Spirosoma aureum: one gene and its partner. The protein of the gene in region 2 binds, or shares a complex with, the protein of the main gene of each other region. Links are inferred from orthologs where the notes say so. Each region holds a gene or a part of one and is shown on either strand. Other genes may lie near its edges.

Region 1 (12,526 bases), 360 kb from region 2 along the record:
CGATTCGCCCTGAAAATTAAGTCGGGTGATAACTTTTGCTTTTTTATCGTCAACGTCTTTGTTCAGGTATGCCCGGATTTCGGCCAGCGATCCATCAGGGTTCGCTTTAATCTTTTTGTCTATTTTGATGAAGTTGTTATTGGCAAAGCCTGGTTTTTCGAGCGACCAGGCTGGGCCGTTTTTGCCTGGATTCAATAACGAATCGGCCAGCATCTGCGTTGTCGTTACGCCACTTGAAAATGCAATCCGCTTGCCATCAGGCGACCAGATTGGATTCGATGCTCCATACGTACTATTGGTTAGCTGCCAGGCTTCACCGCCGTTCAGTGACATGATGAAAATCTGACCTTTCCCCTTCACGGTGCGTACAAAGGCAATGCGCTGACCATCGGGCGACCAGGTAGGCTGGCGTGCCGATTCACTTCCCCGAGTCAGTGCTTTGGGATCTCCGGCTTTTAGCCCAGTCTGGTAAATATGCGTTTTATACTCATACTCTTCCTTCTGATCGGTGTTTGGCTCAATGGTTGTCAGTGTATAAATAGCTTGTTGGCCATCTGGGGACAATTCGATGCCACCCACCTGTTTAATTCGCGTCAGGTCAGTAACAATGACTTTAGATTTGGTCTGAGCATGCACAACCTGTGCCGTCAGAAAAAGAAAGAGGAAAGTTTGTTTTAGCATAGCTGATTCAGGTATAATTGGCGAAAATACAAAAAAGGGGGTATAGAATGCTCATCTATACCCCCTTTCTGCGAATAGCCTGCTGGTTAATCAAGTAGGGGCAGATAGCGCTCCCGGATAATGGTAGCGTGGTGAAGGGCGTGGCCTACCACAACGTAACCCAGTGCCAGGGCAGAAATAGTTTGATTGAAGCAGGTGCCATCACGCATTAGCATCTCCTCATCAAAGCTTTTGAACAGACAGATACTTGCCTTTCTGAGAATAGCGTACTCGTCGTATAGATCAATAAGTGACCGTCGGGTAGCATTAGCGTTTTGCCCGAACAACTCCTCGTCATATCCTGGTAAGGCTGTCTTGTCGTTACGGGCAAAGCGCATAGCCCGGTAGGTCATAATTCGCTCATTGTCAATAACATGCTGCAGGATATCTTTAACGGTCCATTTCCCTGGTGCATAACGAAGGTCGCCCAGGGCTTCCAGGGTTTCAATCGGAATCAGGCTGGCAAAAGTAGCGGTTTGAGTCAGAGCCTCGATGATGTCGATATTCTCGGCCAGATTAATGTATCGGTCGAAAAACTTTGGCATCACCTGAATGTCGGATTTGGTCATGGTGGTGATCGATTAACTTCCTGAACGTTCTAAAACTTTCGACAAGTTAGCAATTTTTGAAGGTGGGTTAGCTTTTAGCAATCAGCGGTACTATGACAATAAACTGACCATCTGTTTCCTGAATGGATGTAGCCGGTTGGCAGGAATGGCAGCTAAGCTGATTAGTAGTAGGCGTTACTTACGTTTGAGATTTTTGCCCTATAGTGAAAAATAATGACTTGGTTAAGCTGCCAGATTGTTACAATCCATGTAAAAATAAAGATTGTAAAGCCAATTTTGACTCCTCCAGTAGCCCTAAGTTTATCAATATGTATTTTGGCGTTAATCAGATATTGAACTTAATAGCTGAACAGTCAAGTGAGTTATTTTAAGATAACCACATTTGTTCCTCTTGCTTTATAAGTAAGAACTCATCATTTTTAAGAAGTTGATAGCCATACTCATAGCAAAATATAAATAGCTCTCCATTTTTTGCGCTGAAGTTGAAAGTATGGTAATTAAAATTGAATCCAGCCGTTTCAAGTTTTTGTCTACTTACTCTAAATTATCCATTAATTTGAGAGTTTATATAGGCTAATTTGGAGCGATTGTTTTTCAAAATATTATTAATCTTTTTAAGCACAACATTATTCGTACACTTTACACGATTGTTGAAGCTCTTTCGGCAACTATCATTACGAAATTTTTTGTCCGACCTGCCCTTCGCCAAATGGCCACAATTTAAACATAAACGCTCCAAAATTGATAGTTTTAATGCGTTGTTATGAGTTATATAACTAAAAATAATAAATAAATTTTCGGCTCCTGGAATTTGCACGAACTTAAATATTATACGTGTATAAGCGCTTATTACTGGTTAGTTATTTTTGAGTTCTTAACTTTATATCTCATTGTTAAACACGGCGCTCTAGTTAATTGCTCCGGTAGTTGACAAGTCGGGAAATAGTAAATTCAAAAAAACATGAAAACCGTAACACTTTACGCATTACTGCTTTTTTATTCACCGTTATTATGGGCACAGAAGACCGTTTCGATAAAATCCGAAAGTGGGCATACAACATCAAATGACCATAAAGCAAAACTTAATATTTTGCATATTCATGCTGACGATTTTAAAGCTGATGCCATCCATTTATTGGGTAATAAAGATGTACATACGCCTAATTTAGATAAGCTAGTAGAAAAAGGATTTCATTTTTCTAGAGCATATACCATGGGCTCAATGATTGGCGCTGTTTGTCTTCCGAGCAGAACCATGTTATTGACAGGTCGTTCCTGGTTAAGGATACCTGGACAAAAAGCCGCTGCGGGAAATGCCAGTGACTCCAACACTTTTCTACCGAAGGTTATGGAGCATGCGGGCTATCAAACCTGGCATTACGGTAAAGGAGGGAATGAATTTATAGAAGGTGTAAAAGCCTTTCAAACAAACATAATTGATGACGCAAGGGGGCAGCAAAGGGTTGAGAGCAGTAAAAATTTAGCCGATAAAACCATTGAATTTCTTAAAACACGTTCGAATAACCAAGAAAGCAGTCCATTTTATATCTATTTGGCTCCACCAGTTCCTCATGATCCAAGAATTGCTGAAGCCAAGTTCCACGAAATGTATCAGGCAGATACCATTAAACTTTCCCCTTCATTTAAGCCATTACATCCTTTCAATAATGGTGATATGAAAGTTAGAGATGAAACACTTGCCCCTTGGCCAAGAACAGAACAGGACACCAAAAAACAATTGGCTGACTATTATGCGTGTATTACGGGGCTTGATTACCATATAGGCCGAATCTTTGATGCGCTAAAGGAATCGAATCAGTGGGAGAATACTATTATCATCTTTAGTGGGGATAATGGTCTATCGATGGGTGATCATGGTTTATTTGGAAAGCAGAATTTGTATGAATTTGGAGGAATGCACGTTCCGCTACTATTTTTTGGCCCTGGAATTCCAAAAGGCAGATCAGATGCATTGGTTTATCTAATGGATGTCTTTCCTACGATAGCCGGAGTTGGTAATGCTCCGTTACCGGATAAAGTGGAAGGTAAGTCGCTGATGCCAATCATCACTGGAAAGGGCCAGAAAGTTCGAGAGTTGATGTATACCGGATATAAAAACTGTATGAGATCCATCCGAAATGAAAATTGGAAATTAATCCGATACCCTTTAATCAACCATACCCAATTATTTAATATAAAAGAGGATCCTTATGAATTAAATGACCTATCTGACCAGTCGCGCAAAAAAGGCTTAATTGACAAGATGATGAAATTATTAACGCAGGAAATGGCCGCATATGCTGATGATGCACCATTAGTAGTGGACAAACCCCTAAAAAAAGATTGGAATTCGACTACTGATAAGTAATGAATTTGACTATTTGATAGCCACCATGAAAGGACTGTTTGGTTTTATTCATATTTCTTTTCGCTTACTGGATTTTGGAGCTAAGTAAATTAGAAAGAGTACAAAATTCAGTATCGAGAAGAGATTGCAAACTGGGAGCTATGAAGCTAAAGACGACACTAAATGCTTCACAACAAATAGTGCCGTAAGTGAGATTGTACTTTAAGAAATTGAAGTGTCGATATACTTCAAACCAATCCATCCCAATTGATAATTAAATGAATTTATCGATTGGGATGGCTTTTTTATCTTTTTTTATAACCTGGTAGCTATAGTTTCATATACGTATATACTGGATTAAATTATTCCCCATCGCCTGCATTAAAGTCTTTTCCTAAGGTATATTTTTAGTAAAAAATTGTTAATCTCTAGAGATAAATCTAATTTAATAATGCCGAAATTAAGGCTTCCTTTCCCGGCTTTTAGCTCTACTAAGTGCTATTTAGTTGAGGAAACAATATTCGCGTTATTAAGGGGGATGGAAAAGGTATAATTATGCCGTGCGAAAAGATAAAATCTCTTATCACACTGAAACGCTAAACTATTTACAGGTTTGCCTATAGGTTAGTTGCCTGAAAAATTGGACTTGCCATTGATGAAATTCTCAAATTTAAAGAGCAGTGGTCTTACCAAGACAAGCTCTGTGAGAGGTTGTTGGAGAAAACCGTTACTGACGATGGTCAGTATCATCAGCAACGGTGATACCGGCAATGCGGAGCCAGCCGCCATTCAGGGTATACATGCGGAAAGGCCTTTAAGCGTCAGGTTCAGAAATACGGTCGCGTAGATACGATCAGCGTATGTATGCCGTAGCTTCTAGAGGCCGAAAGAACAGATTAAAGCTGACGCATTGGCCGTTTGGGGCTATTTTTCTTCGGTGAATTCAGGGGGTGGAAATTACGGGAAACGTATCGAAACCTGTTTACAAGCCGCTGATAGACTTGTTTGGATCGTGTACGTTTCAATCCGGCCGTAACCAAATTTTTTCGTAGTTTTGGTTGTTATATAAAGACGCCGGATGCTGGACATCATACACTGGACTTTCGTCAAATCCAGCATCCAGCGCCTGATGTCCAACGTCTTTGTATGGTTGATTACATTTCTGGATTGAATGACCCCCAGCGGGAAGCCGTGATGCACGGAGATGGACCGCTGATGATTATAGCTGGTGCCGGTTCGGGTAAAACACGCGTTCTGACGTATCGTATTGCCCATCTGATCGAAAATGGTGTAGATCCTTTCCGGATCCTGTCACTGACGTTTACCAATAAAGCCGCCGGTGAGATGCGTCATCGGATCGAAAAGGTTGTTGGCACAGAAGCACGTAACATCTGGATGGGTACATTCCACTCCGTATTTGCCAAAATTCTGCGTATCGAAGCAAAAGCCATCGGCTATACCAGCAATTTTTCCATCTATGACACCGACGACTCTAAGTCGCTGTTGCGTAGTATTATTAAGGAAATGGCGCTCGATGACAAGGTTTACCGTGTCAATAGCGTTTTTGGGCGGATTTCGGGCGCTAAAAACCGGCTCATTGGCCCCGACGATTACATTAACAATGCCGTGATTCAGGCAGACGATGAGGGGGCCCGGATGCCTCACATTGGTCGCATTTACAAACAGTATGCAATTCGTTGCTTTGCGGCCAACGCCATGGATTTCGACGATCTGCTGTTCAATACCAATGTGCTCTTCCGTGACCATTTAGACATTCTGAACAAATACCAGCATAAGTTTCAGCATGTGATGGTCGATGAGTTTCAGGATACCAACGTTTCGCAATACCTGATCACACGCAAACTGGCGGCTGTTCATCAGAATATCTGTATCGTCGGTGACGATGCCCAGAGTATTTATGCGTTCCGGGGGGCTAACATCGAAAATATCCTCAACTTTCAGCGCGATTACGGTAAGGAAAACGTCAAAATTGTCAAGCTCGAGCAGAACTATCGTTCCACCAAAACCATTGTGCAGGCGGCAAACTCCATCATTTCCCGCAATAAGAACCAACTTGAGAAGCACGTTTTCACCGATAATGAAGAGGGTTCACTGATCGAGATTATCAAAGCATCGTCGGACAATGAAGAAGGGCGACTGGTGGCTTCGTCAATTTTTGAGGCCAAGATGAACGGATCACTCACAAACAACGATTTTGCGATTCTTTATCGGACTAATGCGCAGTCGCGGGCGTTTGAAGAAGCACTTCGGAAGGTAAGTATCAAGTACCGCATTATTGGTGGGCTTTCGTTCTATCAGCGCAAGGAAATCAAGGATCTGATTGGCTACCTTCGGTTTACGGTCAATCAGCAGGACGAAGAAGCCTTCAAGCGAATCATTAACCTGCCCAAGCGCGGTATCGGCGATACTACCGTTGCCAAAATCAGTGTCATAGCCGCCGAAAAAGAGGATTCGATTTGGGAAATTGTTGCCGACATTGGTAAGCACATTGCTGGACGGTCGACTTTCGCTATCGAAAGCTTTGCTACCCTGATTAAGAGCTTTAAACTACTTCTCGACCAGAAAGATGCGTTTGAAGTTGCTTCGCACATTGCCAAAACTTCGGGTTTGCTGAAGGAATTATACGATGATAAGACCGTTGAGGGTCTGGCTCGTTACGAAAACGTTCAGGAATTACTGAACGCCATTAAGGAATTTGTCGATAATCCAGATAACGAAGACAAAAGCCTCAGCGCATTTCTGCAATCGGTCTCGCTATTGACAACTGCCGACGAAAAAGAAGACGATGGCGACAATGACAAGGTAACCCTGATGACCATTCACGCGGCTAAAGGGCTCGAATTCAAAAATGTTCACATAGTTGGTCTGGAAGAGGATCTGTTCCCAAGTCAGATGATGCTCGAAAGTCGCAATGATCTGGAGGAAGAACGGCGTCTGTTTTATGTGGCCGTTACTCGTGCCGAAAAAAGACTGACCATGTCTTATGCCGAAACCCGCTATCATTACGGTCGGCTGAAGATGTGCGAACCGAGCCGGTTTCTGCTGGAAATGGACCAACAGTATCTGAAAGTGTCAAAGCAACGTTCAGCCCCCAGTCGGCTGGACTTCGATCGTCCGGAGCGGGATAAGAGCGAAAGCACATCGACTGGTTCGATGAGTTTTGTGCGGTCGCTGGCGCAGAAAACCGCTCGGTCTCAAACTCCTCAATCGGCTGCCTCGCACACGCCTTCGCCCGATTTTGCGCCTACCAGCACGGCCGATCTTGCGGCTGGGCAACGTGTTGAGCACGCTAAATTTGGGTTTGGAATGGTGAAAAATGTAGATGTTAATGGTACCGAACGTAAAGCGACCATCCAGTTTGAGACCGCCGGAGAGAAAGTGCTGTTGCTGAGTTTTGCGAAGCTGCGGGTGGTGGGTTAGACTAAAAGACACCTCAATTTGTATTATGGAATTAGTGGCTGTCAATTTAACCTATAATAGATACGGTCAGCGATTCAGTGTATACAAAACTCGTCTCATTCGTCGTTTTCACTACAGATTATCCCACTATCCTTTGCTTTATAGTATGAATGCCAACGGTACTGTTGCCGCCAGTCTGATTTTTTTGCTGCTTTCCCTGACGGTCAGTGGTCAAGCCGGTGAACCTGCGCGAGGACGAGATTCTACAAAATCGGCCAGTGCGTCGAATACCCAAGTTGAAAATCTTGGTAATCAGGTCAATTCGGAATATAATGAGATTAATCCGATGATTTCGCCTGACGGCAAGACCCTTTATTTTGCCCGGATCAGCCACCCAAATAATACGCATGGCGTTAAAGGAAGTCAGGATATCTGGTATTCTGACTTCGATGCTGCCAGTAAGAAATGGGGCCCGGCCCGGCGCATGGGTTTCCCGCTCAATAAAGACGAATATAACTGTGCCTACAGCATTACCCCCGACGGTAATACTATGCTCATCAAAGGACAGTATGTGAACGGTACCTACGAAACGCGTGGCTTTTCGATTAGTAAACGCACGGCCAGTGGTTGGACTCCGCCACAGAAAATAGATATCCCGAACTACGTGAACATGAGCAAAGGCCAATTCGATTGTGGATTCATGTCTGCCGATGGAAAGGTGCTGCTGATGGCGTTCAGTGAGAAAAAAAACAGCAAAGAAGACGATCTTTATGTTAGTTTTCGGCAGAAAGACGGCTCCTGGACAAAACCGATGGATCTGGGTTCAGAAGTGAATACCAAGTTTACCGAAACAACCCCGTTTCTGGCTCCAGATGGGGCAACACTTTATTTTTCGAGCAATCGCGAAGGAGGGCTGGGGAGTAATGATATTTATGTCTGTAAACGCGTTGACAAAACCTGGAAACACTGGTCGAAGCCCGTTAATCTTGGTCCAAAAGTCAATACCGATGGCTACGATGCTTACTACACTTTAGCAGCCTCAGGCGATTATGCCTACCTGACGACCTTCAAAAATACACTTGGCAAAGGCGATATCGTTCGCGTAAAATTGGCGGATGATCAACCCACTAACCAGCCGGGTAAGCTGGGTGGAGGAGATGATGTAGCCGGTAAATCCGATGTTACCCGTCCAGATCCGGTAGCGCTCATCAGTGGAAAGGTAATCAATCAGAAAACAGGTAAACCCATTGAAGCCCGAATTGTCTATCAAACGTTGCCCGATGGCGCCGAAGCGGGCGAAGCGACTTCTGACCCCGTTACCGGCGAATATAAAATCGTGTTGCCTTATGGCCAGAAATACAGCATGAGAGCCATTGCTAAAGACTTTATTGCTGAAGGTGACAATGTAGATTTGACCCAGACGAAGGGATTTCAGGAGATAAAAGGCCAGGAATTAAAGCTGGTTCCGATCGAGATAGGTGAGTCCGTAAGGCTAAATAATATTTTCTTTGATACCGGCAAAGCCGAACTTCGCCCCGAATCTGGCCCTGAACTTGACCGCCTGGTGACTACGCTGAATGAAGCTCCTAAATTAGTGATCGAAGTTCGGGGGCATACCGATAACACGGGTTCTAACGAAATAAACGCTAAGCTGTCGCAGGATCGCGCTGATGCCGTTCGTGAATACTTTATCAGCAAGGGGATCGAGCCCGATCGTGTGGCCAGTAAAGGGTTTGGCGAAACAAAACCCGTTGCCACAAACGATACCGACGAAGGGCGGCAGAAAAACCGGCGGGTGGAGATTGCAATCGTTAAAAAGTAATTTATGGTTCTGGTTTTACAGGGGTTGATGTCAACTACTGTAAAACCGCTTGTCAGTCCAGACCTGGTCGTTGAAAAGCCCTGGCGTCGGGGAGTAGCGTCTCTAATTCCCGGCGCAGACGACTCAATAGAGCCATCAGATCAAGTAAATCGTCGGTTTTTTCTGGAAAAAACTGAATAATTGTCTGCCAGGCCAGTAACGATCGATCGATACTAACCAGTACTAACTTAGCCTTTCCAAGGTGATAGGTAGTAAGTTGTGAATCGTGGGTGGGCTCGGCCAACGCCCGGAGCGCCGATTGCGTCTTAACCGGAATTAATGTTCGATACCACCGAATCATTTCCCAGGCATCTTTCAGCGAGTGCAGCACGGGCATCGCTTCTTCCTGCGTTCGTAATCCCAACTCTACATCTCTGATTTGCTGCTGGCCTGCTTGTTCTAATAATCCTTTCTCCTCATCAAGCCAGAGGCCAGTCGTTCGTAAATAGTTGCTGGCAAGTTTTGACACCACGTGGCCCTGGTTGTCGATTCGTCGGACGGCCTTTTCTTCCAGAGCAAGCGCTTGTTCGTTCGTTGGTCTATCCTTATCCGTAAGGTTCTGGACGCGGGTTAGATTCTCAACGTATTTTCTGGTCAGGTTGAGTGCTTCAGTCAGCTGCTGAACCAGATCGTCGCCAGCGTTTGGACGATTGGTTAATCCTGTTTCGTGTTGAATCTGAAAACTTTGGCACCGGCTGGTAAACAAACAGCGCTCACACCAGGCATCACAGTAATTATAAATACCAGGAATTAAATCAGATTGTATATTCATTTGCCGACAGGGCAATATATATAGTATTATTCTGTAAATATACATTATTGCCGAATAATATCGTATCGGATGGTATGGGAAAATTTAGGACAGCCAGACCGTTATCGTGCGGAAACAGAATCCCGACCATTCATCCGGCAGATAATCCATTTAAAGGAAGAGAAGGTAGGTAGTCCTAATTTCCGTCGGTTGCCTTCTTGTTTGGCCTATTTTTACCCCGCACTAATTCTAACCCGATGAAACAGGTTATTTTATTTCTTGCCTTTGGTTTATCGTCATTGGCAGTTTCAGCACAAACGGCAGATAAAGCGCCTGCGACTTCTGTACTGGAAATGAGTAAGTTAGACTCGCTGGCTAAATTGTCGCAGCAATTTATTAACAACAGTCAGCCAGATTCCTTATACAGTTTGATGGGTACGGCGTTTAAACAACAGATTTCTCTCGAGAAGATGAAAGAGATAATGGGACAGTTTAAAAGCCAGTTAGGAAAATGGGATTCCCTGGAGTCGCAGGGCGTAAAAGACGGGATTGCCCGTTATAAGGCAACGTTTGCCCAGTCGGCCCTCGATTTTTACATCAGCCAGGATAAACAGGGGAAGATTGAAACGTTTTTATTCAAGCCACTGTAAGAATAGTCATGTCCTGAAGAGGGAGAGGTACATTTTACTGTATTTTTGTCAAAAATAGCGCTTTATATGACTCCGCCACAACAAAACCCCGACGGCTCTATTGATGTCGAACTAAGCGAAGAAATCGCCGAGGGTGTATATGCTAACTTAGCCATGATCGCTCACTCGAACAGTGAGTTTATTCTAGATTTTATTCGTCTCATGCCGGGTGTACCCAAGGCTAAGGTGAAAGCCCGTATCATTCTGACTCCCGAACACGCCAAACGACTGCTGGAAGCCCTCCGTGAAAACATCAGCCGGTTCGAAGAGGCCTATGGTGATATCAATAACCCTACTGATAGCTTCAAATTTCCGACGGGTGGCTTTGGCGGACCCGTTGGGCAGGCGTAATCGGCAAAATAGCGTTTTACTCTACTTGAAAGTCGCTGGACAAGAGAAGAATCTGGGTCTACCCGATAAACCTCTTTTATCCAGCGACTTTTATATTTTGTCGTAGCCTTATGCTTTGGCATTCAAACAGTTTTCCGTATCTTTGCACCTCAAATTTCGGGAAGACTGTTTTTTGTAAACAATTTAAAGAATGCCTACTATACAACAATTAGTGCGTAAAGGCCGCGAGAAGCTTGAATTCAAGTCGAAATCGCCGGCTCTTGACGCCTGCCCACAACGTCGGGGCGTGTGCACGCGTGTGTACACCACGACACCGAAGAAGCCAAACTCGGCTCTTCGTAAAGTTGCCCGGGTTCGCCTGACGAACGGACGGGAAGTAAACGCTTACATTCCGGGCGAAGGCCACAACCTGCAGGAGCACTCAATCGTGCTGATTCGGGGTGGTCGGGTAAAAGATCTTCCGGGTGTTCGTTACCACATCGTTCGGGGTGCTCTGGATACGGCTGGTGTAAACGGTCGTCTGCAAAGCCGCTCGAAATATGGCGCGAAACGTCCGAAACCAGGTCAGGCTCCAGCTAAAGGTGGCAAAGGTGCACCGCCAGCAAAAGGCAAGAAAAAATAGTCATAAAGTCAGATAGTCATAAAGCTACACAGTTGATAACTCGACAATACACTTTATTACTATAAATCTTTATTACTGTACAACTAAACAAAGACTGGGCGTTGGAAAGCTCCTCCAGAGCGGGCTACGTTCAGAGTAAGATCAAAAATCTGAAGAAATCATGAGAAAGGCGAAACCGCCCAAGCGTTACGTGTTACCCGATCCTAAATATAAGGAGGTCCTCGTAACCAAATTTGTTAACAACCTGATGTACGAAGGCAAAAAGAGCCTGGCGTACTCCATCTTCTATGATGCACTTGATGTGGTCGCAAAACGCACCAACGAAAGTGGTCTGGATACGTGGAAAAAGGCATTGAACAACGTCATGCCATCAGTTGAAGTAAAAAGCCGTCGCGTCGGTGGAGCTACCTTCCAGGTGCCAACCGAAGTACGGGCTGATCGGAAGGTCGCGGTAGGCATGAAATGGCTTATCCGGTACGCTCGTTCGCGGGGTGAAAAAACAATGGTAGACCGGTTAGCAGCCGAAATCGTCGCAGCCGCAAAAGGTGAAGGCGCAGCTGTGAAAAAGAAGGACGATACGCACCGTATGGCCGAAGCCAACAAAGCGTTCTCGCACTTCCGGTTCTAAACCAGACAAGCAGACCACAGTCCCGGTGGTCACCAAATTCTAAAAAAGCCGCTCAACATTGAGCGGCTTTTTTAGTTTTGCAGGATATGACGACTCTAGAAAACCACCACCTTCGCGTATCCATTCGTCCCAAGGGAGCCGAATTAACGTCCATCTTTCATAAATCAACTGGTATTGAACACCTCTGGCAGGCCGACCCGAGCGTTTGGGGCTGGCATGCCCCAAATTTGTTTCCGGTAGTCGGTGGCTGCCTGAATAATCAGCTCCTGGTCGATGGGAAAACGTACCCGATCGAACGACACGGTTTTGCCCGACAATCAACCTTTGAAACAACGGAGTCCACGGCGACCCATGCTGTTTTTTCATTACGCTCCAGCGAATCGACACGAATACACTTTCCGTATGAATTTGAGTTTCAGATCATTTATGAATTGAACGGCCCCGCCCTTACGATCACTTATCGGGTAGTGAACGAAGACGAAAAAACTGTTTTCTTCTCTGTTGGGGCGCATCCGGCGTTTGCGGTACCTTTTAAACCAGATGAAGCCTATGAAGACTACTTTATTGA
Region 2 (12,424 bases):
GGATACCATAAGCATCGTTGTGCCCGCTTCCGGAGCCGTTGAACCAGGGCCGTAGCGAAGCCAGAAGAAGGAACCAGCCAAAACCAGCGCAATACTGGCCAGAACCAGTAGCGTTCGGCGGGGGTGAAGACTACCAATCAACCACGGCCAGATGAGATAGAACTGTTCCTCGACACCAATTGACCACGTATGCGAACACAAAGGCATTTCGTGATAGAGTGTCAGGGCAATATTGGGCATGACGATCCCGAAAAAGGCCAGCTTTGGCCAGAAATGATCGTAGGCATAGTCGGATACGCCGGGAATATGAAAGGCCGGAATATGCGGAAATACAAAAAAGCTGAGCCCGATGATCCAGAAGTAGAGCGGCCATATCCGCAAAATGCGTCGGACGTAGAAATTGCCGATATGTATTCGGCCCGATGACTGCTTCTCTGCCAAAAGCAGGTAGGTGATCAGGAACCCACTCAATACGAAGAACAAAGCAACTCCCAATCGACCCGCCTGATAAACAACCGGGTGCTCGTTGGTATTGGTAAACGTATCGGTATAGCCGAAAATCGTTTTAAACTGCTCGATGTGGTGAAACACCACCGACGAGGCTGCAAGAAAACGAACTCCGTTAAATCCGGGGAAATAGACGGCGGAAGGATTGGTAGCCGACATAGTGACTAATTCGGTTCAGCCGTAAAAATAAGCAAAAAGTAGCCTTGCTCCATCAACCATACTGTGAAGAAAAGCCCATCTGCTGGGTAGAATTGAGTAACTGGTTCAGGAACACAACTCGATTAAGACGAAGAACTCCGGCTCCGACCACCGAAAAAGCCACTGCGTCCACCCGATGGGCGCGTGGTACGAACAACACGGGAAGTGCGGACGTTCTCGCGAAGTTGCTGCGACCGATCGTAGGTCGAAGGATTTGCATAAATACCTGACCCATATCGACGTTCATCGGCGCGGTACTGCGGGGCCGTAGAACGACCAAGCATGTAGCCCAGACTTCCCCAGAGCAGGGCGTTCGCTAATCCGTTGTGGTGATAAGCTCCATAAGATCCTGGATTGTGCAGATACGTGCGAGTCGATTGATCGGTTTCGACCAGTTTTTTTGCCGCTTCAACACTCAGCGTGTCGCGGTGACCATCGAAATAGCTCACAATGGCTCCGGCCTGACCGGGCTCGGCCTGAACTTCGTCGGTAATTTTAAAATTGCCGGGAGCTGTTTCTGTAATATAGGTTCGAACTCCACGCCGGAAGCTGGTCTCGGTTTGCTCGGTTTCATCCTCGTCGGACCGGTTATTACCGCAGCTTTGTAATAAAGCCGCACCGTTGAGCAAAGCCAGACTAAGCGTGGCACTAAGGGTAATATCTTTAACGCGCCGAAGAACGGCATGTTTGCGGACCGGTGTCATAGCATAAGACGTTTATGGCTGCTAAACTACCGCACCACTCACTGGGTTGCAAGAAGATACGGATAAACCGTTGTGGGTCTCAACTAACGGTCGTCAGAACGGACGATGGCTGTTACCAAATAACAGTACTACGCCAGCCGAGGCACTAACTACACCAACCGTACGATCGGCGCTGTAATGCGAGCTTTCTGATTGCCCATTGTTGCTCCTGGCCTTCGAAATCAGGTTATCAAACGTAAAGAGGGCCTGGGTATAATCACCATTGAGTTTCAGCGAGAAACTCCGGCCTAATCGGTAATTGAGGCTCAAGCCACCGCCAAAGGCAGTCGCCATGCTTTCAGAGCCTGTGGTTTGCACCGACATATCAACATTGCCAAAGTTACCGACAATCGACGTACTGGGCAGAACAGCCCGGGCGCGCCCAGCTAATACCCGTGCATCGACAGAAAACCGCCCAAATGGAATGTTAATATAAGGGCCACCCATCACCGTTGTAACGGACCAATTATCGGCTTTAGCCGTCCACACGTCGTTTTCGCTGCGGTAAACGGTCGCTAACAGCGCATCGGTTTGTAATGCATTCCGATGCTGTTCTCCTTTTATCATTAAACCGACACGACCAACAAAGCGGTAACCTGCCGAGATGTTTACGGCTAAACCATGTCCGGCCATACTGGCCTGATTATCAGTTGGCGAACAGCTGCCGAACTGGCCTATAGGCAGGCTGGCTCCGGCAGATATAGCAAAGAATCCTTTTTTATCCTGATGTGATAAGATAAACGTTTTTTGACAAAACGAAACGGTGGTCATACCAGCCGCTAAAACGGTCAAGCAGAGCTTTTTCATGGCGTAATGGGCTATAAATGAATTTGGTATATGCCTTCTGTAGGCTTATGCTTACAAATTCAATGCCATGTTTACGCTTTTAGAATAGACCGATCAATTAAATCGTATTGACGTCTCTTAAAAGCCTGAGATACACGCCATTGGTCCAGCCGAAGCCATCCTGGTTTGGGTATTCGCCCCCGCCCGTGGTGATGGCTGCATCGACCACATTATATTTTTCCATCATCTTGCCCGTTGTCTTAAAAACTTTATCGTTCAGGGCAAGCCAGCGATCGCGCCCTTCCTGTGCGGTCTCTACGAACCCGTAGTTCTGTAAGCCGCGATAAACGATCCATTGCAGAGGAGCCCAGCCATTGGGCCAATCCCATTGCTGGCCTGTATGATTGAACGTTGTTACCCAGCCACCTGCCTGCAGAAAATCAGCTTTGAGTCGGTCATGAACTCGGCTGGCCTGCTCAGGAGTAGCGAGTTTAAAGAAAAGCGGAAAAACCCCGGCCAGTGTTAGGGCCGTTGTTTGTTGACTGGTAACGGCATCATAATCATGGAAAAATCCAGTTTCTTCATTCCAGAAAGTGCTCAGGATGGCTTTCCTGCGATCAGTAAGCCGAGGGTCAAAGTCGTCATAGGCTAGTTTCCAGGAGCCCATCTGTAGGGCAGAATCGTGCAACATCACCTCAAGCCAATACAGCAGGCAATTCAGATCGACCGGAATCACGTCGGCGGTATGGATCAGGGCCATTGTTTTCTGGTCGGAGAACCATCGGCTGCTGAAATCCCAACCCGATTCGCAGGCCGCCCGAATGTGATTATAGAGCGCTTCCGGAATAACGCCTAGCGAATTGGCTTCTTCGGTCAGTTCAATTTCCTGCCGGTATGCTTCAGGGCGCGGAGTGGGCGTATTATCCCAGTAACGGTTTAGATAGGTATAGTCGCCCATTTTAACCAGCCGCTGATGGATGGTATCATCACCGGGAAACTTCCACTGACCTGCCATCCAGAAATCATATTCCCGCTGCAACTGCGGTTGATATTTTACCAGAATCTCTTTACCGTCAATTTCGGACAGTAAATGCACCATCAGGGCGAAATAGGGGGGCTGCGACCGGCTTAAAAAATAGGTTCGGTTTCCATTGGGTATAAAGCCAAATGTATCGATCAGGTAGGCGAAATTATCAATCATATCCCGAATCAGGTCGACTCTCCCTGATTCTTGCAGACCCAACATGGTGAAGTAACTATCCCAATAGAAAATTTCCCGGAATCGACCACCCGGCACAACATAGGGATGCGGCAAGGCTACCCGTGAGCTTCCTTCGATAACTTCATCAGTTGGGCGTGTGAGCCGATCCCACAGGCGATTGATGTGTTCTGCCGTCGGGATGGTTGTATCACTGACGTAATCACTGGCTATTTTTTCCGGGACGACGAAATTCGTTCGCACAAACGTTTCCAGATCGAAATCAGGCTTCGTTTTTTCGGTATGATATAATTCAATGAGTGATGCAGGAGGCAACTTGGGAATACAATCGACGAATGTTTTGGAGTCAGCAAAAATATGACTTAGCTGTACGTCGCGGAATAAATCACCAAAAAGCTGATCGGGCGACAGAAGATGCGGTTGATTTGCCAAGGTAAGAAAACGATTTTTCGGTGAAACAACTAAGTAACGGTGGTTTGTCACAGACCAGAACGGTTGCTCATAACCGTTCTACGGCTTTAAACAACTATTCTGAACAAAAGAAATAGTATAACTGTGACAAGAAAAGAAAATCCGTAAGTTTATCCTTTCTGAACTGGCAACCACCGTTTCTTATGAACTATTGGCGCATCAAATTGTCCCTGCTGCTTAACTATTTTGTTTTTGCAATTCTGCTAAACAGCGTTGGAACCGTTATCCTGCAAGTACAGAACAATTATGGCGTATCGGCTTCCTCGGCTAGCGTGCTCGAAGCCTTCAAAGATCTTACGATTGCTTTTGTCTCCTTTATCATTGCTTCCTATAGCACCCGCATTGGTTACAAACGAGCTATGCTGATTGCGTTGGGAGTGGTGACACTCGCCTGCCTGCTCATGCCGCAAGTGCCAGGTTTCTGGACAACCAAACTGCTTTTTGCCGCTACAGGGGCCAGTTTTGCCCTTATTAAAGTCTCGATCTTTGCAACAATTGGCCTCATTACAAAGGATTCGAACGAGCACGCCAGTTTCATGAATTTCCTCGAATCGTTTTTTATGATTGGCGTTTTGTCGGGATACTTTATGTTCAGCGCGTTCGTCGATGATACAAACCCGCAATCGACAGCCTGGCTATCGGTTTATTACATGCTGGCGGTTATCTCGCTGATTGCTTTTCTGTTACTACTCAGCACACCGGTTGATGAATCGAGTGTTCGTCATGAGGCTAGTAAATCACTGGCTGACGATCTGGGCGATATGTTTAAACTCGCCATAACGCCGGTCGTTCTGGTGTTTGTCATGACCGCTTTCATTTACGTACTGATGGAACAGGGAATCATGAGCTGGCTGCCCACTTTTAACAGCAAAATTCTAAAATTGCCGATCTCACTCAGTATTCAGATGGCGAGCATACTGGCGGCATCGACAGCGGCCGGGCGTTTCCTGGCAGGACTGCTGCTGCGTCGGTTGTCGTGGTATTGGCTATTGATCGGTTGCCTGGTTGTGGCTGCGGGTTTGGTGTTGCTGGCTTTGCCACTGGCGAGTTCAGTTGGCGACAAAGCGGTGACGGGCTGGGGCGATGCACCCATTGCCGCATTCATTTTTCCGATGATCGGTTTACTCATTGCTCCCATTTATCCGGCTATAAACTCGGCCATTCTGAGTAGCCTGCCTTTGCGTCAGCATGGCCCGATGGCCGGCCTGATCGTCATTTTCTCAGCGCTTGGCGGAACAACCGGGTCCATCATAACGGGCCATGTGTTTGAGGCTTATGGCGGACAGACGGCATTCTATTTCTCACTCGTGCCCATCGGATTGTTGTTGGTATTGCTAACCATCTTCCGTCGGATGCAGGCCAGAACTGGTGTCGCTGATAAGCTGGTCGATGTATCCTCCGGTGGCCACTAGCGGTTAACCAGACAAAGTACATAAGGCTATTCCAGTGTAAGGCACATGTCGTAATTGGGGCCGTTGTGCTCAAAAGTCCCAATCTCAGCGAAGCCATATTTTCGATAATACCGAACGGCCCGGCTATTTCCTGCCTGAACTCCGCCCCAGAGAATAATTCTTTTTTTTGCCATCGTTCGCGCAATCGCGATAATTTTCTCCATAAGGTATCCACCCAATCCCTGGCTCTGATAGGCATCGGCGATTGAAGGGGCCAGTGAACAGTCTGTCGCTGGATTTATGTCAATACCTAAACTGTTGTATCGGTCCGTATCTGAAGGTATAGCTCCAGCCTGTAAGAGCACATAGGTGATAATGGCCTGGTTGGCGGTTGAGGTGGCAATGAGCCGGACGCATTCATTCGGATTCAACGTAGCGCAGATGGTATTGACGGTTGCTGGATCGAAAGGATGTGGCGCAAAGTAGCCTTTAGTCGAAGCGGATAAGCCGTCGAAATACGCAATAAGCTTCGGGGCGTCGGCTGCTTCCAGTAAACGAACGACAATAGATTCATGCTTCAGGAGCTGTATCGTTTGAGGAGCAAACGGGTTTGGAGAAGACATAGAGTTCATGGATTGAACAAGTTCCCTGTATCGATAGTATTGTCTGGGATGGGTCTGTAGAAACGCAATCACGCAACGAAAAGCAAGTTGGATTGGGTGGCAATTCAGAAAGAGAATGATGTTTGATTCCTCCTTGCAATCCAGCCCAAATCTTCGTAAATTAGCCAGATTACTATCAACGCTAATGAGCTTTAAATTAACCTCAGAATTTCAGCCTACCGGCGATCAGCCAAAGGCTATCGAACAACTGGTCAAAGGTATAAGAGAAGGGGAACCATCGCAGGTATTACTCGGTGTAACCGGAAGCGGAAAGACATTCACTGTCGCTAACCTCATCGCCCAAACCGACCGGCCAACCCTGGTGCTGAGTCACAATAAAACGCTGGCAGCACAACTATACGGCGAGTTTAAGCAGTTCTTTCCCGACAACGCTGTCGAGTATTTTATCAGCTATTACGACTACTACCAGCCGGAAGCGTTTATTGCCACAACCAACACCTACATCGAGAAAGATCTTGCTATTAATGAAGAGATCGATAAACTGCGGCTGTCAGCTACATCGGCGCTGATGAGCGGTCGGCGCGACGTGATTGTCGTCGCATCGGTGTCGTGCATCTATGGTATGGGTAATCCCGAAGAGTTTAAGCGGAATGTTGTGCGCATTGGCGTTGGCGAACAGATGAGCCGTAACCAGTTTCTGCATCAACTGGTTGGGATTCTGTACAGCCGAACCGAAGGTGATTTCCAACGGGGAAACTTTCGCGTCAAAGGCGATACCGTTGACCTATACGTTGCCTATGCCGACTTTGCGTATCGGGTTATTTTCTTCGGCGACGAGATCGAAACCATTCAGCGAATCGACCCTTCAACGGGCAAAAAAATCTCGGAAGAACGGCTGGTTACCATCTTTCCCGCGAACCTTTTTGTAACGGGTCGCGATACGCTCAACAGCGCTATGTACGAAATTCAGGATGATCTGGTAGCGCAAATTCGCTACTTCGAGTCGGAGTTTCGGGAACAGGAAGCGACCCGTATTCGCGAGCGTACGGAGTTTGATCTGGAAATGATGCGCGAACTGGGCTACTGCTCCGGTATCGAAAACTATTCCCGTTATTTCGACCGTCGCCAGCCAGGGCAACGACCGTTCTGTCTGCTTGATTACTTCCCCGACGATTACCTAATGGTCGTCGATGAGAGTCACGTTACGATTCCGCAGATTCGGGCGATGTGGGGTGGTGACCGTTCCCGCAAAACGGCCCTTGTCGATTATGGATTTCGGTTGCCCTCGGCTATGGATAACCGACCGCTCACTTTTCAGGAGTTTGAAGATCTATCGGGGCAAACAATTTATGTATCGGCAACTCCATCCGATTATGAGCTACGGAAGAGCGAAGGCGTTGTTGTCGAGCAACTTATCCGGCCAACGGGTCTGCTTGATCCTGAAATAGAAGTACGACCGAGCCTGAACCAGATCGACGATTTGCTTGAATCCATCGATAGTCGTATCAAAAACAAGGAGCGGGTACTGGTAACAACCTTAACCAAGCGAATGGCTGAGGAGCTGACCAAATACCTCGACCGGGTTGGCATTAAAACGCGTTACATTCACTCCGAAGTAAAAACCCTCGATCGGGTCGAAATTCTGCGTGATCTGCGACTCGGAAACTTTGATGTACTGGTGGGGGTCAACCTCTTGCGGGAAGGACTTGATTTGCCGGAAGTATCGTTGGTAGCCATCATGGATGCTGACAAGGAAGGCTTCCTTCGTGACATCCGATCGCTGATCCAGACTATCGGACGGGCTGCAAGGAACTCCAACGGGAAGGTGATTATGTATGCCGATCGAATTACGGGGTCCATGCAAAAGGCCATCGAGGAAACCGATCGACGCCGGGCTATTCAGATGGAATACAATACCGACAATAATATTACGCCAACAACGGTACTTAAATCCCGTGAGTCTATCATGGGGCAGACCAAAGTTGCCGACTCGAAGGTCAAGCATTTCTATGTGGAGCCCGAAGAAATCCGAATTGCTGCTGATCCTGTGGTGCGATACATGGGCAAAGGCGATCTGGAAAAAGTCATAAACGAAACCCAGTCCAAAATGGAGCGTGCGGCCAAAGATCTCGACTTTCTGGAGGCTGCCCGCCTACGCGACGAGCTGTTTCAGTTACGCGATCGACTGAAGAAGGAAACAGCTTAGTAGTTATTAAGTAACTGGCAATGTTAAGCAAACCACAGGGGGCAAAGGATACAGGCTTTTAAACGTCAACCTTTATCCGTTAAAAGAATAAGTTCTTTGTTCCTCAGTGGTTGCCCAATGGCAAATCGTAAGTGAAAGTTTGCATTAATCAGGGCTTGCCAGAACTGGAGGTAACGCCCAATGTATCATCATTAAACCCAGTCCTAAGAAGTTTTTTAAGCGACTGTGAATTGGACGGTTACGCCTGTTTTGTTCGTTAATTCGTGCAGAAATCAACAGTTTTTTAACGTTGGGTATTTTTTTATACCATATAAGCGCATCTGGCAAACATTTCGCTATATTGAATACGTTTAGGGGTATATACTATGTGTTAAGAAGGGGACGAACGAATGGAGTCAGGAGAGAGCTTCAATAAAGATACGACGGGGCAAAAGCCGACCCGTTCAGAGATTCAAAACAGTAAGGCAACGGTCCGTTTACCCATGCTGTTGGGTATTACACTGGCTGGGGGAATGCTCATCGGAGCCACGTTTTTTGGTGGTTCGAAGAGCCTGAATACCATTGGGCGAGGCTATACCAAATACCGGGAAATCCTTCAACTGATCGAGAACAACTATGTCGATACGGTTAATACCGACGAGCTGGTCGATTTCTCCATTGAGAAGATGCTCGAAAAGCTTGATCCGCACACGGCCTACATGAACCCGCAGGACGCGGTTGCTGCCCGGTCGCAACTGGAAGGCGGTTTCGATGGCATAGGGGTCGAGTTCAATATTTTCAAGGACACGGTCTATGTTGTAACACCGCTGGCCGGTGGACCATCAGAAACGGCCGGAATTCTGAGTGGCGATAAGATCATTAAAGTAGATGATACACCTCTGGCCGGGAAGAAGATCGAAAACAGTGCCGTATTTAAAGCATTGCGTGGAAAACGGGGCACGGATGTCAAATTAACCATTCTGCGCAAAAATGAAAAAGAGCCTAAGGTCTTTACCATTACCCGCGATCGGATTCCGACCTACTCGGTCGATGCCGCCTATATGATCGACAATAAAACCGGCTACATTAAGGTCAATCGGTTTTCCGAAACAACGTACGATGAGTTCAAAACAGCGTTAACGGCGCTGAAGGGACAGGGAATGACCCAACTGCTGATGGATCTTCGTAATAATCCCGGTGGTTACATGGACCGCGCAACCAGCATCGCTGATGAGTTTATTGCAGGCAACAAATTACTGGTTTATACGGATGGGAAAGACAATCGCTATGATCGCCAGACATTTGCCCGCATTGCCGGACAGTTTGAAGAAGGGCCAATGATTGTGCTGGTTGATGAAGGCAGCGCATCGGCCTCTGAAATTGTGGCGGGTGCCTTGCAGGATCACGACCGGGCGCTGATAGCAGGTCGACGTTCGTTCGGTAAAGGGCTGGTTCAGATGCCCGTTACGTTGTCTGATGGCTCTGAACTGCGGTTAACGATCTCACGCTATTACACACCCAGTGGTCGTAGCATCCAGAAGCCCTACGTGCCGGGTCACGAAGGTGATTACGAGAAAGATCTCGAACAACGGTCAAAGCGGGGCGAATACTACATTGCCGACTCAATCAAGAACGATCCAAAGCTGAAGTTCAAAACCGATGGCGGACGGGTTGTTTATGGGGGTGGTGGCATTACACCCGATTATTTTATTCCGCGGGATTCAACCTGGCAGACAAGCTATCTGGTGCAGTTGTATAGCAAAAACATCATCCGTGAGTTCGCGATGGAATATACGAATGAGAACCGGAAGAAGTTGGAAAAACTGCCCTTTACGGAGTTCGATCGGACTGTTACGATCAATGATGAGCAGATGAACAAACTCATCAAAGACGCAACAGACGAAGGGGTGAAGTTTAACGAGAAAGAGTATAATCGCTCGAAAAACTATATTCGGACGCAGATTAAGGCACTCGTTGCCCGCACAATCTATCAGAAAAACAATAAAGGCGGTCAGAACAATGAGTTCTTCCGCGTTATCGGCGAATCGGACGATACCTACCAGAAAGCGCTGAAACTTTTCGACAGAGCCGATAAGCTCGAACACGGCATGTTTACCTACAACGCGCCGGAGAAAAAATAAAAGAGGGTTAGCAGTCTGCAGTAGGCAGTTTTCAGCTACAGGTTTACTGTAGACTGCTAACTGCCTACTGTTTCTGTTTTTTAGCAAACTGGTAAGCGAGCCCCAAATAGGTTTGCATAATACCATATTTGAAGTCTTTGCGCGAATAAGGAGCAAGCTCAAAAGCAGCCCTAAGATTCGGGATAAACGGAATTTTGGCCCGAACACCAAAGTGTAATGAATAGCCTTCCAGAACGTCGCGACTATCGAGCCCGTTCAGGAAGTTGGCCCGAATACCGAACCCCACATAGTAATTCACCTGTTCGCGTCGGGCAACGTTTACCATCGGGCAGAGTGTGGTGCTCAGCGACTCGAATGCCGTATTGGTCTGAAACCGGGCATCGAGCCAGAAAGGGCGATCGGCGTTGGTACTCACCGACACAATGGAATTAAAGGGGTAGTAGGCTACAGAAGCCTGACCAAAAGCAGCAGCAGTAACGCTAAGCAAAAGTGCGGTCAATACGTGTTTCATGGCCGCAAAACAACAACTTTCTGTTAAGAAACAAAGGTAACTGTCTGTAAAACGACTGATTGGCTTCAAGGCATGGGGCTTGTCAAACAGAACCTACGTTAGGGTAGGATCATGTCAGGTGTTATTTTTACGCCATGTTTGAGCCTTTTTTTCGATACCTGAGCCTTTTTAAAAGCATTCCGGAGGCTGACCGTAAGCTGATAGAATCGGCCTTAACGTACCATATCCTGGCCGAAAATGAGTATCTGCTTAAAGAGGGTTCCGTTAGTCATAGGCTGTATTTCATTTGCCAGGGCATTGTGCGGATTGTGGCTCAGAACGAACAGGGAAAAGAAGTAACCCACTTCTTTCTGAAAGAAAATCAGCTGGTTACCATTCTCGAAAGTTTCACAAACGATACCCCAGCTAAAGAAAGTATCCAGGCCGCCTGTGATGCAGAAGTGATTGCCATCTCGAAAAGCAGTCTGCTGGACTTATATGAGAAGATACCCTATCTGAAAGAACTGATCAGTTATCTCACTCAACAGACCCTTTTGACAAAAATCCAGACCCGTAATGCCTACCTGGGTCAGGACGCTACGGCGCGCTATCAACAGTTTTTGCTCCGGCAACCTGAAATTGCCATGCGGGTTTCGCTACAGGACATTGCCTCCTATCTGGGTATTACGCAGCAATCGCTGAGTCGAATTCGTAAAAATAGCCGCTAACGCTTTTTACCATTTGTTAACTAGTTCCTGTTTGGCACTTCCGAATTTTGCCTTCGATTAACTGCATGAATAATGAATACGAAGGAAAATACCGTGATGAACAGCCGGTCAGGCCTGGCTGGTAAACGCATTCTGTTGCTGGGAGGAACATCTGGGATCGGGTTTGCAACGGCTCAGGCAGCCGCACAGGAAGACGCTTTAATTGTTGTTGTCTCTAGTAACAAACAGCGGGTCGATCAGGCTGTTGCCGAGCTTCCGGAAGGCACCGAAGGATATGCCGTTGATTTAACCAATGAGGATCAGGTGCGCGGATTCTTCGACTCGGTCGGTTCGTTTGATCACCTGGTCTTTACGGCCGGTGAATCCCTTCAGCTTGGCGAGCTGGCATCGACTAGCCTCGATAGTGCCCAACAGTATTTCAATCTACGTTATTGGGGCGCTTTCATGGCGGCTAAATATGCGGCTCCGCACATTCTGCCAGGTGGGTCTATTGTTTTTACAACGGGGATAGTAAGCTTACGGCCACAAAAAGGGTGGTCGTTGGGCGCCAGTATCTGTGGGGCTATGGACGCATTTACGCGGGCGATGGCCATGGAACTCGCCCCGATTCGGGTAAACGCCGTATGCCCTGGCGTCGTCAAAACAGATCTATGGAAGAATATGTCGGAAACCGATCGTGTTACGATGTATGATCAAATTGGCCGATCGCTGCCGGTGGGGCGGATTGGTGAAGGATCCGATATTGCCCAAACCTACCTTTACCTGATGAAGCAGGAATGGAGTACCGGGCAGATACTGGTAGTTGACGGAGGGGCAGTTCTGGTTTAAATTAATGAGTGAAAGAGCGAATGAGTGAAAGATTATCCTACCAGTCTTTCACTCATTCGCTCTTTCACTCATTAAATCTATCGCATCATTTTATTGAGCTTGCCCGATGCCTGC

The links.
Region 1: the proteins of uvrB (region 2) and G8759_RS04040 are in contact, whole or in part, in a crystal structure (PDB 7EGT), measured with the Thermus thermophilus proteins. The link is inferred for Spirosoma aureum from one-to-one orthologs. Residues at the interface, in WP_096411307.1 of Thermus thermophilus: Glu23, Leu25, Arg26, Asp27, Gly28, Glu29, Arg30, Phe31, Arg55, Glu326, Asp327, Phe328, Glu379, Ser382, Gln383, His398, Gly400, Arg401; in WP_096412145.1 of Thermus thermophilus: His654, Arg656, Phe657, Gln666, Asp668, Glu669, Lys680, Arg681, Leu682, Ser683, Lys685, Tyr686, Ala687.

The regions. Positions count from the first base shown.
Region 1 is NZ_CP050063.1:988,905-1,001,430, forward strand. The notes cover bases 4,407-7,429. They hold G8759_RS04040 (ATP-dependent helicase), read left to right. Parts: upstream 4,407-4,782; coding sequence 4,783-7,077; downstream 7,078-7,429. Other genes in these bases: G8759_RS04045 (OmpA family protein), read left to right, coding at 7,223-7,429. Also shown: G8759_RS04025 (S9 family peptidase), read right to left, coding at 1-681; G8759_RS04030 (DinB family protein), read right to left, coding at 768-1,289; G8759_RS04035 (sulfatase-like hydrolase/transferase), read left to right, coding at 2,251-3,657; more of G8759_RS04045, read left to right, coding at 7,430-8,878; G8759_RS04050 (hypothetical protein), read right to left, coding at 8,931-9,689; G8759_RS04055 (DUF3887 domain-containing protein), read left to right, coding at 9,926-10,318; G8759_RS04060 (DUF3467 domain-containing protein), read left to right, coding at 10,385-10,708; rpsL (30S ribosomal protein S12), read left to right, coding at 10,899-11,330; rpsG (30S ribosomal protein S7), read left to right, coding at 11,491-11,958; G8759_RS04075 (aldose 1-epimerase family protein), read left to right, coding at 12,045-12,526. UniProt on the Escherichia coli protein: A helicase with DNA-dependent ATPase activity. Unwinds DNA duplexes with 3'-5' polarity. Translocates on single-stranded DNA with 3'-5' polarity. Initiates unwinding more efficiently from a nicked substrate than double-stranded DNA.
Region 2 is NZ_CP050063.1:1,347,991-1,360,414, forward strand. The notes cover bases 5,713-8,633. They hold uvrB (excinuclease ABC subunit UvrB), read left to right. Parts: upstream 5,713-6,122; coding sequence 6,123-8,144; downstream 8,145-8,633. Other genes in these bases: G8759_RS05520 (GNAT family N-acetyltransferase), read right to left, coding at 5,713-5,938; G8759_RS05530 (S41 family peptidase), read left to right, coding at 8,534-8,633. Also shown: G8759_RS05495 (acyltransferase family protein), read right to left, coding at 1-666; G8759_RS05500 (hypothetical protein), read right to left, coding at 789-1,409; G8759_RS05505 (hypothetical protein), read right to left, coding at 1,503-2,255; alpha,alpha-trehalase TreF, read right to left, coding at 2,353-3,885; G8759_RS05515 (MFS transporter), read left to right, coding at 4,068-5,336; more of G8759_RS05520, read right to left, coding at 5,363-5,712; more of G8759_RS05530, read left to right, coding at 8,634-10,264; G8759_RS05535 (hypothetical protein), read right to left, coding at 10,329-10,775; G8759_RS05540 (Crp/Fnr family transcriptional regulator), read left to right, coding at 10,910-11,482; G8759_RS05545 (SDR family oxidoreductase), read left to right, coding at 11,555-12,310; ffh (signal recognition particle protein), read right to left, coding at 12,388-12,424. UniProt on the Escherichia coli protein: The UvrABC repair system catalyzes the recognition and processing of DNA lesions. A damage recognition complex composed of 2 UvrA and 2 UvrB subunits scans DNA for abnormalities.